Regions from separate parts of the Neobacillus sp. genome, predicted to be linked through region 1. Evidence: predicted binding sites of a transcription regulator. Region 1 holds the regulator's gene; each other region holds the start of a gene.
The links. The regulator Rex, encoded in region 1, represses fermentation and respiration genes when NADH is low (regulators of the CRP and FNR family bind a similar motif). The targets are predictions, from matches to a motif close to TTGTGAAATATTTCACAA.

Region 1 (4,275 bases):
AAATTGAACATTCCACATCATTAACGATCGTACCTTCTCCTCTGATGCTGATTTTATCGTAACGGCCACCGGGGTAACTTCCCGATCCATTAATAATAAGATTTTCGCTTTTTCCCATTTTCTTCTCCCTCCCATTAAGCCTTTCTGCTTTCACCTACAATGGCATTTTTATCCTGTGAAAATTCTTCTGTGTATTCAACTACGCCAATATGACAATTAGGACCAATCCTAACCTGGTTACCACGGACAACTTTTGCTATCGTACTTTCAAGTTCAATTCTGTCTCCTTCAATTAAATCCGTTTCTAATTGTGTTTTAAAAAAAGGCTTGAAGAGAGTGCCCATGAAGGATCCTTTATGTTGTTTTACGATGATCGTTTGCCCGCCGATTTCTTGTGCTTTACATTCTCCATAGATCTCAATATCTACTTGATCCGCGTTTAAAAGTCCTCCAATTGTAAACCGGTATTGTGCTTTAAACGTTTCAGCCTCACAATCTTCTCCAATCGTCAGAATGCCTCTAAGTTTAATTTCCTCAGCTTTTACTTTTCCGCCAACAGAGGCTTTACCTGAAACCTGTAATTGTTTAGCATACAGATTTTGCCCAATTTTTGCTGTTCCGTCCACCGTAAACTTCTGACTTTCGATTGTTCCTTTAAAACTGGCATTCCCGCTTACCTTAGCTGTATTTGCTGTAACATTGCCATTGACCGTACCTGAACCATTGCATTCAAACTCACTACACTCCAAATCACTGTTAACTTTTCCTCGTCCATTTAAGGTAACAAGATGGAACTGCCCACCGTTTGATGCCCCAATACCATTAATGACCAAATCTCCTCTATTTTTTGTTTCCATCACGATTCTCCTTTACAATAATTTCGATTTAATTTCTTCCATACAGGTCATCAGTGCGAGAGTCGTGACAACTTTCGTTCCTCGCTCAAAATGAGCAGCTTCGGCATTCAATAATAAAAGACACGATGAAACTCCTAGTTTTCGCGTAAATACCAATTCACAGCTTTTTTGCTTGATATGCTGGGCATTGTCCTTTAATACCTGTAAGAGCATTTTCCCCTCATCTAAATTAATCTCACCTGACTGAAGCAGCTTTTCTAATATATATACTTCAAGGATTCTCGGAAAATTAAATATCTTCACGCCTTTATCGTTCTCTAGATAAAAATTCATTACTTCAATCGAAACAATGTTACGTTTTATTAAATCATCCTTTTCCAACTGCAAATCACTAATATTTGGAGAAAACATATCAGCTAGCTCATCCAATGACAAATTTTCCTTCATTGTTTGAATTTTATTGATTCTTTCTAAGATTTTTTCCTTTGGAAAGAAGGTTTCTTGGCCCGTAAATGTGGATTTCCGAATAAACCATTCTTCAGGAATGAGATCCTTCCGTTTCCAGCGATATAGCTGTCCATACGATATTCCAGCAATATCTAATAAATCCTTCTTAGAAATTAACTCCTCACTCATATTGAAAACCCCTTTCTATTTTCAATGTAACATAACACTGTTACGTTTGTAAAGCAGCAAAAAGACCTTCAAGCACAAAAGGCGCAAGCGCCCGTTTAGCGGCGTATGGACTGGAGCGCTCCAACTGAGATAAAGGAAACACGAAGAGCGATAGCGATTCGATGTTGACTTATCGTAGGGCGGAGAGCGAAGTACACTAGCCGCTGGGCGCTGGAGCTGGATTCAGAGAACTATTTCAATTTATCCACAATTAATTATTTTATAATTTCCTATACAACAAAAAAAGGGCTTTTCACGAGTAGATATTCGTGAAAAACCCTTTATACTAGCTATTCTTCTTCTACTTCCCCAGTCGGATAGTGCTTTAAAAAGTAAATCAGTGATTGCAGTTCTACTGCTAGGTCGATATGATGGACCCGAATGGCGGGAGGAACATTTAACCTTGCCGGAGTAAAATTTAATATCCCTTTCACATCCGCCTTCACAAGTCGATCTGTAATCATCTGCGCAACGGAAGCCGGAACCGTAAGAATCGCAACCGATATATTTTCATTGGCTAGAACATTCTCCAAATCGTCCAAATGATAGACCGGTACCTCACGAATCAGCGTTCCCATTTTAGTCGGATCCACATCAAAGGCGCACTCTATTTTCGTATTATTGTTTTTTAAAAAATTATAGTTTAAAAAGGCAGTTCCGAGATTACCGACCCCTATTAACGCAACCTTTGTTAATTCATCTTGGTCTAAGGTTTTCCGGAAAAAGGATAATAAGTAATTGACGTTATAGCCATAGCCCTTTTTCCCTAAAGCACCAAAATAGGAGAAATCCCTGCGAATGGTTGCTGAGTCCACTTTCACCGCCTCGCTCAATTCTGCAGAAGAGACCCTTTGTTTACCGGAAGAATGGAGGTTTTTTAAAAATCGATAGTAGAGGGGCAGCCGTTTTGCTGTCGCCTGTGGTATTTTCATCGTTTCATTACTCATAATCTCCCACACCCCTTGAATGATTTAGTTACATTTCATTTAACTTGTTCGGTTCTTTTATAATCGCCGTTTTTGCCGCCCGTTTTCTCGACTAAATAGGTCGGTCCAATGACCATGCCTTTATCCACCGCTTTACACATATCATACACGGTTAAGGCACAAGCTGACGCCGCTGTTAACGCTTCCATTTCCACACCCGTGTTACCTTTGGTTTTTACCGCTGCTGCAATATGTAAATGATAGTGATCTTCTTGATCTTCTTCCCATGAGAAGGAAATATTAACTCCTGTTAATGGAATCGGATGGCACATTGGAATCAGATCCCATGTTTTTTTTGCCGCCATAACTCCAGCAACCTGGGCCACAGCCAGGACATCGCCTTTTTTCATTTCATTATTGGTTATTTTTCCAAAAATTTCTTTACTAACAGTTATGCTTGAATGAGCAAGAGCGGTCCGAGCCGTTTCCGGTTTTTCGCTGACGTCGACCATCTTTGCTCTGCCTTCTTCATTAAAATGTGTAAAATTTGCCATAAATAAATCCTCCCAAAAAAATCATACACTATTTTTCAGTTATTGTGTGTGAAACTTTGAACTAATTCAAACATTTTTTTCAAAAAATAATATCTCACTCGACGCTATAGGTCTGCCCTTTATTGCCGACAATGCCGGAATAAGGTACACTATTCCTATGTAATAGAGGTGAATTAGAATGATTTTATTGCAGGTCAATCAACTACAAAAATATTATGGTGCTGACCTTATTTTATCGAATATAAAGCTAGAATTACAAACCCGGGACCGCGCGGCACTTGTTGGCCGCAATGGTGCAGGGAAATCGACATTGTTAAAAATCATTGCCGGACAATTGTCTCATGATGGCGGGGATATTATCAAGCCAAAAGAAGTGACCATCGGTTATTTAGCACAAAATACTGGTTTAGAATCAAATTTATCAATTTGGGAAGAAATGATAACCGTTTTCGAACCGCTTCAATTGATGGAAAAATCACTTCGCAGGCTTGAAAATCAAATGGCTGACCCAAGTGTGTTCGAAGACAACACAAGATACGAACGTGTTCTTAAAGAATATGACGAGCTCCAAGTGAAATTTAAGGAACAAGGTGGATATCAATACGAGGCCGATATTCGCTCCGTGCTGCATGGGCTAAATTTCCGCGAAAGTTCTTTGCTGATTTCAAGTTTAAGTGGTGGGCAGAAAACCCGTCTTGCCTTAGGGAAATTGCTATTAACGAAACCTGATATCTTAATTTTGGACGAGCCTACCAACCATCTTGACATCGAAACCCTTTCCTGGCTTGAGCAATATTTACAGAGCTATGATGGCGCGATTTTAATTGTCTCCCATGACCGCTATTTTTTAGATAAGGTTGTCACCCAAGTTTACGAAGTAGCCCGCAAAAAAATTCAAAGGTTTCCGGGTAACTATAGTTCTTACCTTGACCAAAAAGCGGCCAATTATGAGCGTGATATGAAGCTTTTCGAAAAACAACAGCAAGAGGTAGCCAATCTCCAGGACTTTATCCAACGGAACCTGGCACGCGCATCGACGACGAAGCGAGCACAAAGCCGCCGGAAAAAGCTTGAGAAAATGGAGACTATTGACCGTCCCTTAGGTGATGAAAAGTCCGCAACCTTCTCGTTTGAAATTGAAAAACAAAGTGGAAATGACGTTCTAATGGTAGATTCGCTTGCGGTTGGTTACGACGGGGAAAAAGTTTCAGATGCCATCACCTTTCGGGCTTATAAGGGAGAAAGCATTGCCCTTGTTGGCCC
Region 2 (4,275 bases), on a different contig from region 1:
AGGACTGAATTACGGTTCCGACATTATCAAATTCCAATGAAAGATCGTCTAATAGATCAAAAGTTGGCTCCAGGTGGCTGAAGTCCTCCATATCGATATTAACAAAAATACCATAACTGTCAGCTCTATCAACAATTTCTTTTACGTTGTTCAAACAAAAAGTATAATCAATATCCAGCCCTACTTGTGTCGGCTTTAAGGAAATATGTGCATCCACTTGATTCGCATGAATCGCTTCAATCACCTTAAGAATTTGTTCTTTAGCTGCTACTGCTTCTTCTTCTTTGAAAACAAATTCTCCTAAATTATCGACGGTACAAGAGATTCCCTGGGAATTTAGCTCTTTAATACTTTTGATGGCTTCTTCTATATTGGTTCCGGCTACGACAGATTGCGCCCCCAATTTTAAACCATACTTTTTAGCTGTACTATTAAGTAATTGATTTTGGGATAAGCCCATGAAAAAATCTTTCAACATAGCGATTTCTCCTTGCGATTAAATTTACAATATTATTATAGCATACGCTTTCAATAAAAATTATTTTGCGAATATTTCCAATATAAAATATTAAAAAAAGTGGAGTTAGGCACTATTTTGTTAATTATATGGATAATATATAGTTAATTAGATATTTAGGGAGCCTCTGCCTTTTATGGAAAACTATACGAATAATAATACTGCAAGACGATATAAAGCTCAGGTGAGCATTCTCGGCACCACTCAATTACATCTTAGGAATCCTTATATTATTGGTTGGTGGTCTGCTGCATTTCCAGGATTTGGCCATCTTCTTTTATCAAAATATATTCGCGGATTTGTCCTTTTTATTTGGGAGGTCGTTATTAACCTCCAGGCACATGTGAACCAAGCAATGATTTACTCTTTTCAGGGGAAAATCGACATGGCTAAAGAAGTTTTGGATACAAGGTGGTTATTAATTTATATCCCTGTATATCTTTTTGGCATATGGGATAGTTACCGTACTACTGTTGATATGAATCAGGTGTATCTATTAGCAAAACGAGAGAACCATCGATATAATACCTTCAGTCTAGGTGCGATGGAAATTAACTACTTAGATAAGCGAAAACCGAGTACTTCAGTTATTTGGACTTTATTTATGCCGGGTTTGGGTCAACTCTATAACCATAGAATTATTACCGCACTATTTATCATCGTATGGTCTGTTATCTTTTTCTACAAATCCTGTGTACTTGAAGCAGTTTCTATGCTTTTTTTAGGGCAGGTTCACCAAGCCACTAATGTTTTAAATGCTGAGTGGCTGCTTTTTTTACCCTCTATTCATATCTTTTCCATTTATGACTCGTTGGTTACTACAGTCGAAAATAATAAGCTTTTTGAAGATGAACTGCGAAATTTTTTGAAAATGAATTATCAACATGCTAGTTTCGTCATTCAAAAAGGGAAAAAAGTGATGTGATCAAATGCAGATATTCTCAACCTTTGAAGACACTGGATATTTAGAATTAGCCATTTCTTTATTAGAAGAAAAAGGGATAAATAAGAAAAATATTTTTGCCGTTCCACTTGATAATCGCCAAGCAGACAGAAAAATCTTTGATACACTCCATCGTTCGGATGGAATTTCTCTCGTGGATCTTGCGATGGCATTAGCCACCGCATTTTCCGTTATTTGTGCCAGCATCGGCTTCATTTTATCTTGGGGTCCTATATATTGGGGGTTAATTGGTGCTTCAATCGGATTTGTTTTAGGATTAGCTATCAAACTTTTTATCATAAAAGTAGTTAAAAAGCAACATAACCAATTACATGGTCAAAAGAGTGAAGTCATCTTAATTATTGACTGCGATGAAACAAAAGCAGAATTCATCGAGGAAATCCTTTGGGATCACCTGGCAATAGGGGTAGCAAAGATTGTCAACAAATAACAGGAATAACAAGGTGTCAGGCACCAATAGAGCCTGACACCTTGTTATTCATTTACTTTTCCTTTTTCCGCAAAATCCTCCTTTGTCCCAAAAACCATTTTCAGAGCAGCCGATACAAGAGAAACCCGCTGCAATACAACGGTCATAACCAATCGATTCGCAAGCATTAAAGGCTGTGGGACCTTTACATCCTAATTTAAACAAGCAATAACCTTTCCGGGCTCCCTCATCGTCGTATGACTCAGCAAATAATTTTTGATCAAAAAAGGCTTTACGGTGACAGGTCATATGGACGGTTTTCTGATAAAATGCTTTTGGACGCAACTTTTTATCAAGCTCAGGCAGTTCTCCATGAAAATGGACATGTAAAAGTGTCCCAATAATGACCTCTGGTATGGGCGGACATCCTGGGACTAACGCTACAGGTACATCTTCTGGAAGAACAGCCCTGATATCTACTGCATTTGTTGGATTAACACCTGCGGCAGGAATTCCACCCCAAGCAGAACAGCTTCCAAAAGCAATTACAGCTTTTGCATTTTTGGCAGCCTCGCTGATTTCATCGCGGACGGATTTACCTGCAATCATTAGGAATTCATCACTTCCGGGTATACCTCCCTCAACCGCAAGTACATATTCCCCCTGATACTTTGCAAAAATCGACTCCTTATGTTCTTCAGCTTGGTACCCACTTGCCACTGAGAGAAGTTCACTATACTCTAAGGAGATAAAATTTAGAATCGTATCCAATGTTGTTGGTTCAAAGGAACGGGTAAAAGCTTCTTTACAGCCTGTACAATCGAGAGCGCTTATCCAAATAACAGGAAGACGTTTGTCCGTTTTATCGAGCATATCTTCTGTAACGTTGATTGCTTCTAACCAATTGTATGTAGACATAGTTTTAATCTCCTTCATCGGGAATGTCTTTTTCGGATATATTGTTCAGCATTTCACAAATAGGCATTTATGCCAATCTCTTGTCCATGTTTCAAGTACCCATATCTGAAGTGTATTACTTAAATTAAGCTTTTGTCCATGTGTTTTAAAAACGTTTAAAAAATGTTCTTTAAACTGTTTTTAGCGTGTAAATGTAGAAATTAAGATGGTGTAAAAGGAAAAGAAAAGTATTTTGTCATTAATTAATGTTTACATCCAGGTGTGTTAAGGAGTTTATTAAATCATCCTTTCACAGTTTTCTTAATCCACTGCTTCCATCTTCCCTACTCGTTGCTTCAATTTTTATTTATTCTTCTATTAAGCTATCCATTTCGTGGGCTTAAACAAAACATTTGGTATGAGGACAGACTCTCATTGAATATTTTTAACTATGGCTAAATTCACTTAAAAAACATATAAAAAAATCTTCAAATGCAAAGGGGGGGCCAATTACAATTATGGGGATAGCCCACTATCTTGATCCCATTGAGATAGCGTTAGACAAAGGAATGGCAGCCAAAGAAGTCGTTTGCTCTATTACAACAGGATTTCGATCGATTCCATCCTTACGAAATGCACCAGGCCTTAATCCCTACCATGCTACTGTTGCGGATATAGGCTACGGATTTGATGCAGTACGCGGAACGATTCAACGGCTCCGTAATGGCGAATCCATTTCTCTTGTAAAAGAAATGCTTGTATTTGACCTTGATACACTGCGAATTAGTGAACAACAACTAAAACCAAATTTTTACCTAGTTGCAAAAGAGGCAGATGCAAAAACCCTCTATTTGATTAACACAAGTCAGAACCTCCACCAGGAAATGGCTGATAGGATCAACGAAGCCATCAAATATGGTAAGGTCTTCCTTGGAGCTGAATGGGTAACGATACTTAACCGGGTCCAAACCGTGCAAGCAATCCCTCGTCTATAGTAAATTTTAGGAAAGGGAGTGAATCACTATGCCGCAAATGAGTGAAGCTGAACAACAGCATTTGTTAGATTGGTGGACAGCCACGAAGTCTGGTACATTAGTGGTTCAACGGTTAGTTTCATTAATAACAGAACTGAGGTTACACCCTGAATCAAGTCGTGCTGATGGGATGATCCTATTTTATCGGGCTGCGTCAGAGATATCATACGGTTATGCAGGGATGCGGGGGTGTATCCGTCGAGCCTTTACAAATGAATATTCTGACTTTCTCAGGAACAATATGGTGAGGTGCCACGGCTTTGCCCAGAAATTTTCTGTTGATACGAAGGTACTCCTTGAACGTGTCGCCAAACAAATAACTGGACAAAACGCGTTACAATTAGTAGACCGTATTCGCGAGACATTAATCGAAAATGACGTACAGTTAAAGGAAATCGAGGAAAAAGCTAATTTTTTTTTTGGGAAAGATACCTTCCTTTCCATGCAAAAGAAG
Region 3 (4,275 bases), on a different contig from region 1:
AGAGCAAACCTTAGACGTGCAGAGTCTAATACCGTTCCAGAACCGATTACACGTTCTTTTGGTAGTCCTGATTCTTTCCAAGTCACATAGGTTAAGATATCCACTGGATTTGTTGCCACTAAGAATATTCCATTAAATCCACTTTCCATAATACTTTTTATTATTTGCTTAAATATTTTCGTGTTTTTTTCAACTAATTGCAATCGGGTTTCACCTGGCTTTTGTGCCAATCCCGCAGAGATGACAACTATGTCAGCACTTCCACAGTCTTGATATGAACCGCTCCAAACGTTTACTGGTGAAGGAGCGAACGGCATGCCGTGACTAAGATCCATTGCCTCGCCTTCGGATTTTTTTTCATTTACATCAATTAAGACTATTTCCTCAACAACCCCCTGGTTGATCAATGAATATACATAACTGCAACCTACAGCACCTGTTCCAACTAGTACAACTCGATTTACTTTTTCTTTATCCATGATAAACGATCTCCCTTCGAATGAAAAAAATTAAAATAGTAACCAGCTGATTATTCCAATTACAACAAGTAAACTTAAGCTATATTTAATTGTCACTTTAAATAAATCACTCTCTTTTCCTGCTAATCCAACTGCTGCAGCAGCAACAGCGATAGATTGAGGTGAAATCATTTTAGCCATGGTGCCGCCCATTACATTGACCGCAACCATCGATTCAGGTGAAATGCCAATTTGAGAAGCGGTGACAGATTGAAGTGGAGCAAATAAGGAACCGCTGTTTACAACAGAGCCTGTTAAAAAAACTCCCAGCCAACCTAACACTGGGGAGAATAATGGAAAAACTGCGCCTGTGGAAGCAAATGCTAAACCAAGTGTCGATGACATACCAGAGTAAGTACAAATGTAAGCAAAGGCAAGTACACTACAAATGGTTAGAACTGGTGATAATAATTCTTTTGCCGTTTCTTTTGAAACATCCCACAGCAGCTTACTGCTGCAGCGAAAGAGAATGCTTGCGACAATGATCGTCAGGACAATTGCTGTTGTAGTAGATGAAAATAAATCTAATTTAAATACTGCCGCATATGGTGTATCTTGCGGTACTATTGGTGCATGCTTTATGACTACGTTGTTTAATCCCGGAATTGGCAGCAATAACACTAACTTTTCTAAAGGACCGCCGGGGATAAATAAATTTTTAAAAAATGATAAATTAAACAAAGTAACACATATAGTTAGAAATACAAATGGCAGCCAAGCATATGCAATTTTTCCTAAAGAATACTTAACCTGTTTATCTACTTGGTTCTCATTACTTATACGGAATATCTCTTTTGGTTTCCATATTTGTAAAAACACTGATAGTGCCAATAGGCTAACAATTGCAGCAAAGATGTCTGCAAGTTCAGCACCTAAGAAATATAGAACAATTGCCTGAGTAAATCCAAATGAAACTCCGCTGACTAACACTGCTGGGAACGTTTGTCTAATCCCTTTCATCCCATCAATGATAAATATTAGTAAGAATGCTACTAGAACACTTACTATTGGAAGGACAAATGCTGTATATCTTCCAACAGCAAGACTATCTAAACCTGTAAGTAATGCGGGAACAGTTACAGGAATGCCCATTGCTCCATATGCACCACCGGCAATGTTTGCAATCAAACAAAGGCTGGCTGCATATATCGGACTGAATCCAAGTCCAACTAAAATGGCTGCTGTTATCGCAACTGGTGCTCCAAATCCTGCAGCTCCTTCCAAAAATGCACCGAATGAGAATGCTACAATGAGAACTTGCAATCTTTGATCGGCTGTAATAAAGGATATACTATTTTCTATAATTGCAAATTTGCCTGTTTTTACTGTGATTTTATAAAGGAAAATGGCAGCAAATACAATCGATGCTACGGGCCATATACCGGATAAAACTCCAAAAATGGCAGACATCAAAACTAAAATAGCAGGCATTTTGTAGATTAAGACTGCAACAACACCTGCTACAATTATGCTGGAGAGTCCTGCAATATAGCCTTTTAATTTAAAAACTGTCAGCATTACAATAAAAAAGATTATTGGAATGGATGCGATAATAGCTGAAAACCAAATGTTACTCACGGGATTATATACTTGCTCCCATACATTCATTCTGTTCAACTCCTAGGTAATGATAAGTCCCATTTATTTTTAACCACTATTGCAAACCCTATCCTTCACATTCTGAAATATTTCACAATGAAATTGAAGATACTTCACCAGGTGTTTTAGTGACAAACAAGCAGTGGTAATACATAGCACACGTTCAATAGCGGTCACTGAATAGGTTTGCCAATTTAATTAGCAGTATCCAGGGAATAATGCTCATAATAACGGTTAAATTAATAAAAATTGGATTGAACCTGGGTGGAGTATAATGAGATATCTTTTAAGAAAAATATTTTCGAACAAACAGACAGAAAAAAGACCACACATGAAAATGAATGTTTTTTCTTCTTTAGATAAAAATATTGAATTCATTAAAAATCAGTTGTTTCATTCAAGTGATCTGAAATGGCGGAGCATTAGGTTTAATCACTTGGAGGGTCTCATTGTCTTTTTTGAATCCTTAACTGATCAACAAAGAATTCAAAATGAAATCATCCAGCCTATAGAAGAAAAAAGAGAAGGAAACGTGGATAAAGTCATTACTTCTGTGGAGATTACGAAAAAATCGGATCTGTGCGAGGTTCCCCATGCCTTAATCCAAGGAAAATGCGTATTGTTATTCGAAGGTACAGTAGAGGTTTATGTTGTCGATGTAGCTGCAGTTAATAAACGAAGTATCGTGGAGTCAGAGAACGAAGCGGTTATTCGCGGTGCTCATGATGGTTTTATAGAGCACCTCATGACGAATCTTTATCTTGTTCGAAAACGCCTTATGAATCCGAATCTGGTCGTTCGTTATTACCAGATTGGAAAAGCAACCAATACAAAAATAGCTCTTCTCTATATGCAGGACCTGGCGAATCCGGATCTGGTTAAAGAAGTGGATCATAGAATTAATTCCATTGCGATGGATACCATTTTCTCGCCCGGATTCATTGCCGAATTAATTGAAGATAACCCATATTCTCTATTTCCGCAAATCTTATTTACGGAAAGACCGGATCGGGTGGTAGCTCATCTCATGGAAGGCCGTGTAACTATTTTATCTGATGGAGACCCATCTGCACTGATTTTACCGGTGACTTTCTTTTCCTTTTATCAAAGCCCGGATGATTATCACCGAAAGTGGATGGTCGGATCGTTTATTCGATTGCTTCGGTTGATGAGTTTTATTATCGCATCTATAATACCTGCTTTATATATTGCGATTATTGGCTTCCACCCTGAAATTCTTCCGGAAAATTTGATTCTTTCAGTAAAAAGCAGTATAGACAGGGTTCCATTTCCACCTATTGTGGAGGCTTTAATTATGCAGATTACTTTAGAAATACTACGTGAAGCAGGAGTTCGTTTGCCGAGCCGAGTAGGTCAAACCATCGGCATTGTTGGCGGCTTGGTCATCGGTGAATCGGTCGTGCGAGCTGGATTGATTTCCTATCCCATGGTTATCGTCATCGCCTTAACGGCTATTTCTTCTTTTGTCGCACCATCTAATGAAATAAGTTTATCAACACGTCTTTTGGGCTTCCCGCTCATGATCCTTTCTGCGATGTTCGGTTTGATCGGGATTATGTTTGGCATGCTATTCATCTTAATTCACTTATGTAAATTAGAGTCCTTTGGTACAGCTTATTTTGCGCCAATCATGCCTCTTCGAATGAAAGATTTGAAGGATACATTTTTACGTTTTCCAATCTGGAGTTTGAATCAACGCCCCCATGATCCGCATCCAAAAAGGCTTAATCAAGAAAGAAATTCAAGGGAGTGGGAACAGGATGATCCCGGAAAAGAGTAGAATTAGCCAAGGGCAGTTCATGTTTGTTGTTGTACAGTCCCAAGTGGGGGTTGGAATTTTATCGCTTCCTAATAAAGTGCAAGCAAGCGCCAAGGGGGGAGGGTGGATTTCTGTTTTAATCGCCGGATTGGCTATACAAGTCATTATTTTGATTCTGTGGGCTCTTTGCAAACAATTTCCTTCCGATACGATATACAGTTTCTTACCGAAGATTACCGGGAAATTTCTTGGTAATCTGCTTTGCTTTGCTTATATTGGCTATTTTCTGCTTTCTGCAGGAACGGTTCTAGCAAAATTTGCCGATGTCGTAGAAAGGTGGGTACTGCAAGGAACGCCTAGATGGGCATTATTAATTCT

Region 2: a site for Rex is predicted at 2,850-2,867, ahead of RTR43_RS02740 (hydrogenase small subunit). Genes of this name have one in related genera too.
Region 3: a site for Rex is predicted at 2,197-2,214, ahead of RTR43_RS04610 (lactate permease LctP family transporter). Genes of this name have one in related genera too.

Annotation. Positions count from the first base shown of each region.
Region 1 is NZ_DALZYO010000030.1:4,502-8,776, reverse strand. Features, by position in the region: gene RTR43_RS17380 (cytoplasmic protein) at 1-118, opposite strand, end outside; gene RTR43_RS17375 (polymer-forming cytoskeletal protein) at 135-857, opposite strand; gene RTR43_RS17370 (YhbD family protein) at 870-1,493, opposite strand; gene RTR43_RS17365 (redox-sensing transcriptional repressor Rex) at 1,823-2,479, opposite strand; gene moaC (cyclic pyranopterin monophosphate synthase MoaC) at 2,515-3,012, opposite strand; gene RTR43_RS17355 (ABC-F family ATP-binding cassette domain-containing protein) at 3,191-4,275, shown strand, end outside.
Region 2 is NZ_DALZYO010000003.1:92,407-96,681, reverse strand. Features, by position in the region: gene RTR43_RS02755 (proline dehydrogenase family protein) at 1-478, opposite strand, end outside; gene RTR43_RS02750 (hypothetical protein) at 654-1,442, shown strand; gene RTR43_RS02745 (hypothetical protein) at 1,447-1,911, shown strand; gene RTR43_RS02740 (hydrogenase small subunit) at 1,960-2,808, opposite strand; gene RTR43_RS02735 (hypothetical protein) at 3,306-3,782, shown strand; gene RTR43_RS02730 (hypothetical protein) at 3,811-4,275, shown strand, end outside.
Region 3 is NZ_DALZYO010000005.1:146,839-151,113, reverse strand. Features, by position in the region: gene RTR43_RS04615 (L-lactate dehydrogenase) at 1-479, opposite strand, end outside; gene RTR43_RS04610 (lactate permease LctP family transporter) at 510-2,126, opposite strand; gene RTR43_RS04605 (spore germination protein) at 2,392-3,918, shown strand; gene RTR43_RS04600 (GerAB/ArcD/ProY family transporter) at 3,899-4,275, shown strand, end outside.